One region of the Kocuria sp. KRD140 genome, then DNA from elsewhere that is predicted to be linked to it. Evidence: riboswitches for the same ligand, from Rfam matches in the RefSeq annotation. Region 1 holds a riboswitch; the other holds the start of a gene.
The links. A riboswitch is a leader RNA that binds a small molecule or an ion and turns the genes downstream of it on or off. The one in region 1 is predicted to bind S-adenosylmethionine.
Positions count from the first base shown of each region.

Region 1 (2,387 bases):
GACCTTCTCGAGCCAGCCCTTGGCCTTGATGATCAGGGACAGCGGGTTGTAGGTCGCGTAGTCCAGGTAGATCTCGTGCGCGGAACCGCCGGCCACACCGCGGCCTGGACCTTCGCCCTCCATGACGCATCCGCTCAGGGGCAGCGCCAGCGCGGACAGGCCGAGTGCCTGCAGTGCGCGGCGTCGGGACAACTGCGCCATGCGCTCAGCGCTCCACGCCGAGCAGGGCCAACAGGTGGGCGCGCAGCGCGGTGATCTCACTGTCCTCGCGGGAGCGCGGGCGGGCCAGCTCGGGGGAGATGATCTCGGCGATGGTCGCGGGGCCCGTGGCCGTTTCGCGCGCGAGCACCACCACGTGATCGGAGAGCACCAGGGCTTCCTCGACGTCGTGGGTGACCATGAGCACGGTCGTGGGATCGGCGCGGTGCACGTCCAGCAGCAGATCCTGCATCCTGATCCGGGTCAGGGCGTCCAGGGCCCCGAAGGGCTCGTCCAACAGCAGGACCCGCGGGTTCCGTGCCAGGGCCCGGGCGAGGGATGCGCGCTGTGCCATGCCCCCGGAGATCTCCGAGGGACGGTGATTCGCGTGGTGGGACAGGCCGACGAGCTCCAACAGCTGCGCCACCCGCCGCTTCCCTTCCCGGGCGGGAGTCCCGTGGGGCAGACCCAGTGCCACGTTGCGTGCCACGCTGCGCCACGGCAGCAACCGCGGTTCCTGGAAGCCGACGGCGCAGCGCGGGTCGATCTCGCGCACCACCGAGTCGTCGATCCGGACTTCGCCCTCGCTCGCCGTGCCGAGCCCGGCCACGGCGCGTAGCAGGGTGGACTTGCCGCACCCCGAGGGGCCCAGGACGGAGACGATCTCGCCCGGACGCACCGTGAAGGTCACGTCCCTCAGGACCTCGTGGACATGCGCTCCGTGGTGTGCGGGGAAGGACTTGCCGACCCGGTCGAAGGTGACCGCCGCGGCGTCGACGGCAGATTCCGGGCGCGTGAGGATATGGCTCAATTCATCAACTCCATCGTTCCTGGCATTAGCACCTTGCCCGCGTGGGGCTGGTTGCTGCGACGTCAACGAGCCAGGTCTCTCAGCCGCTCCGGATGGGAACCACACCATTGAACGGGCCGGGAGCCCGCGGGTGCAAATCGTGTGACGCGCCGGGGCGCCGTCGTGACGTGCCGTAACCCGAGGTGTTTCCGAGGACCGGGGATCCCCGTTAGGATCGATGCCACAACGATCACGAGTGCCGACTTTTAGCCCTGGCTTGTCGGACGGCAACCCTCTCCCGTAGCGGGGTGCCCCAGGTGAGGATCGGGCCGCATGACACACCGCATGCGGCAAGTACGGCGCCACACAAGCGCGCTGGACCCGCAAGGTAGGCCGCCGTAGGTGGTGCACGGGGCGCGGGTCGTGTTCCTGCTGAGGGGCTGACCGAGATGAGCAAACGGATTTCCGTCAACGCGTTCGACATGACCTGCGTGGATCACCAGAGCTTCGGGTTGTGGCGCCACCCGCGGTCCCGGGCCACCGAGTACAACACCATCGAGTACTGGACGGAGCTGGCCAAGCTGCTGGAGCGGGGCAAGTTCGACGCCCTGTTCCTTGCGGACGTGGTGGGCATCTACGACATCTACAAGAACTCCGCGGCTCCGGCCGTGCGTGACGGGGCCCAGGTCCCGGTCAACGACCCGTTCATGCAGGTCTCGGCCATGGCCGCCGTGACCGAGCACCTGGGCTTCGGCGTCACGAGCGCGGTGACCTACGAGCAGCCCTACACCCTGGCCCGCAAGTACGCCACACTGGATCACCTCACCAAGGGCCGCGTGGGATTCAACGTGGTGACCTCCTACCTTCCGTCCGCTGCGGAGAACCAGGGCCTGCCGCGCCAGATTGAGCACGATACGCGCTACGAGATCGCGGAGGAGTTCCTGGACGTGTGCTACAAGCTCTGGGAGGGCTCGTGGGAGGAGGACGCTGTGGTTCAGAACCGTGAGACGGGTGTCTACGCGGATCCCACCAAGGTCCATCCCATCCGGCACAGCGGGGAGCACTTCACGGTTCCCGGAGCGGGGCTCACGGCACCGTCCCCGCAGCGCACACCGCTGATCTTCCAGGCCGGCGCGTCCTCGCGCGGGCAGGCGTTCGCGGGTAAGCACGCGGAAGCCGTGTTCATCGGCGGGTTGCGCCCGGACCTCACGCGTTTCGTGACTGACAAGATCCGCGACCGGGCTCAGGCCGAGGGCCGCAGCCGTGATGACGTCAAGATCTACGCGATGCTCTCCGTGGTCGTCGCGGACACGGACGAGCAGGCCCAGGAGAAGTACCGCGATTACCTGCAATACGTGGACCTGGAGGCCTCCCAGGCGATCATCGGTGGGTGGTCCGG
Region 1 is NZ_JABFAW010000019.1:17,315-19,701, forward strand. It holds gene J1M36_RS12265 (aliphatic sulfonate ABC transporter substrate-binding protein) at 1-201, opposite strand, end outside; gene J1M36_RS12270 (ABC transporter ATP-binding protein) at 206-1,009, opposite strand; SAM riboswitch class I at 1,017-1,108, opposite strand; SAM riboswitch class IV at 1,237-1,351, shown strand; gene J1M36_RS12275 (LLM class flavin-dependent oxidoreductase) at 1,429-2,387, shown strand, end outside.

Region 2 (2,387 bases), on a different contig from region 1:
CCTTGCTCACGTCCCGGAAACTGACCAGGGTGTCCGCCGTGGCGGACGGGCTCACTTGGTCTGCTCCTTGAGGTCCTGCGAGTAGCGGGCCAGCAAGTCCTTGAGCTCCTGCTGATCCACCTTGGTGGGCACCGCGGTGCCCTTGGTCTCGGTCTTCTCCGCCTCCTGGACCTTGTCGTCGTAGTAGAAGCTCGCGACCTTCTTCAGGGTCTCGTTGTCCGCGTTCGCCTCGGTCGCGGCGAAGAGGTTGTCGTACACCTTGGCGCTGTCCGCGGTGGGATCGTCCTGAGCCAGCGCGGACTTGGGATCGATGTTCGCGCGGTCCAGGAAGTCGTTGTTGACCACGGAGGCGGCCACTGAGTCCATGGACAGCACGGTCTGCTCGGCGGAGACCGGGCGGACCGTGACCTTGGACTTGGCAGTGTCGATGTCCTGCTCGGTGGGGGCGATCGTGTCCTTGGTGAACTCCACGAGACCCTGCTGGTGCAAGAGGTTCAGGGCGCGGGACAGGTTGATCGAGTCGTTCGGCACGGCGATCTCGTCACCCTGCTTGAAGTCACCCACGGATTTCACGCTCTTGGAGTACAGCCCCAGCGGGAAGATGGACGTGGAGCCCACGGGAGTGATGGTGTCCCCGGAGTTGTTGTTGTAATCGGCGAGGTACGCGATGTGCTGGAACCAGTTCATGTCGATGTCACCGCTCTTCAGAGCGGGGTTCGGCTGGCTGTAGTCACTGAAGTCCACGTACTCGACCGTGATGTCGTTGTCCGCGGCGACCTGCTTCAACGCGTCCTGCACGGGGGTCGAGCCCACGATCCCGACGGTGATCTTGCCGTCCGCGGCCGGGTCCGAGTTGTCGGAGCCGCCGCCGCACGCGGTGAGGGTGAGGCCCAGGGTGGTGGCCAACACGACGGGAATCAAACGCTTGGTTCGCATGATCATGCCTTTCCAGGGGTCTGTGACGGGGACTCGCGGGGCGAACAGTCCCCCCTGGATGAGGGCACACGGGACGGGCACGTGCTGATTTCCGGGGAACCGCACTTGCCGTGATCTGTTGCAACCGCGACCGGATGGTCATCTGGGGCACCCCGCTACGGGAGAGGGTTGCCGTCCGGCCAGCCAGAGCTACGCGCCGGATCTCGTCATCCACTCGGAATTTTAGCACGGCCCTGCCATGGGCCGGCGACCGCCGGAAGGGCCCTATGCCATCCCGGCGATACGTTCGTCCGCGCGGGCCCGGGCCCACTCCTCCGCCCCCAGGACGTCCTCGAGGGTGGGCCGCGTGACGCCGTCGTGATCCTCCAGCACACGCTCGACCATGTCCACGATCTGCGTGAAGCCGAGCGCCCCGCGGTGGAACGCGTGCACGGCCTGCTCGTTGGCGGCGTTGAACACCGCGGGCCACGTCCCGCCGCGCGAACCCGCGTGCTTCATGAGCTCCACGGCGGGGAACGCCTGCGAATCGAGCGGTTCGAACGTCCACTGTGCGGCCCGGGTCCAGTCGCACCCCGCGGCGGCGCCGGTCACGCGGTGGGGCCAGCCGATTCCGAGCGCGATGGGCAGGCGCATGTCCGGCGGGGACGCCTGCGCCAGGGTGGATCCGTCCACGAACTCCACCATGGAGTGCACGACCGATTGCGGATGCACCGTGACGTCGATCCGGTCCAGGGGGACGTCGAACAGTAGGCTCGCCTCGAGCACCTCCAGTGCCTTGTTGACCATGGTCGCGGAGTTCGTGGTGACCATGACCCCCATGTCCCACGTGGGGTGCTGCAGGGCCTGTTCGGGTGTCACACGCGTGAGCTGCTCGCGCGTCATGCCGCGGAACGGTCCGCCGGACGCCGTGAGCACGAGCCGACGCACCTCGGAGGCCGTCCCGGAGCGCAGGGCCTGGGCGATCGCCGAGTGTTCGGAGTCCACGGGGATCAGCGCGTCCTCGAGGCCCGTGTCCGCCGCTGCGCGCAACACGAGCGGACCGCCCGCGATCAGGGACTCCTTGTTCGCGAGCGCCACCCGCCGACCCGCTCCCAGCGCCGCCAGGGTGGGTGCGAGCCCGATGCTCCCGGTGATCCCGTTCAGCACGAGGTCCGAACCCTCCCACTGCGCGATCCGGGTTGCAGCGTCCGGCCCATACAGGACCTCGGGTGCCGCCGACGACGCCGCGCGTGACCGGTCCGCGATCAGCTCACGCAACCGGGTGGCGTCGTCCGCCGTACCGCTCGTGCCCACCGCACGGACACCGAACGTCACGGCCTGCTGAGCGAGCAGCTCGAGGTGACCCGCGCCCGCGGCGAGCGCCACGACCTCGAAGGGCTCGTGGGTGGCATCCGAGACGGGCCGGCGCAGCCCCGCGGCCTCGGACACGACGTCGAGCGCCTGCGTCCCGA
Region 2 is NZ_JABFAW010000009.1:685,234-687,620, reverse strand. It holds gene J1M36_RS11840 (methionine ABC transporter ATP-binding protein) at 1-55, opposite strand, end outside; gene J1M36_RS11835 (MetQ/NlpA family ABC transporter substrate-binding protein) at 52-936, opposite strand; SAM riboswitch class IV at 1,033-1,147, opposite strand; gene dxr (1-deoxy-D-xylulose-5-phosphate reductoisomerase) at 1,201-2,387, opposite strand, start outside.
Region 2: linked by a shared signal. The riboswitch ahead of J1M36_RS11835 (MetQ/NlpA family ABC transporter substrate-binding protein) and the one ahead of J1M36_RS12275 (LLM class flavin-dependent oxidoreductase) in region 1 are both predicted to bind S-adenosylmethionine.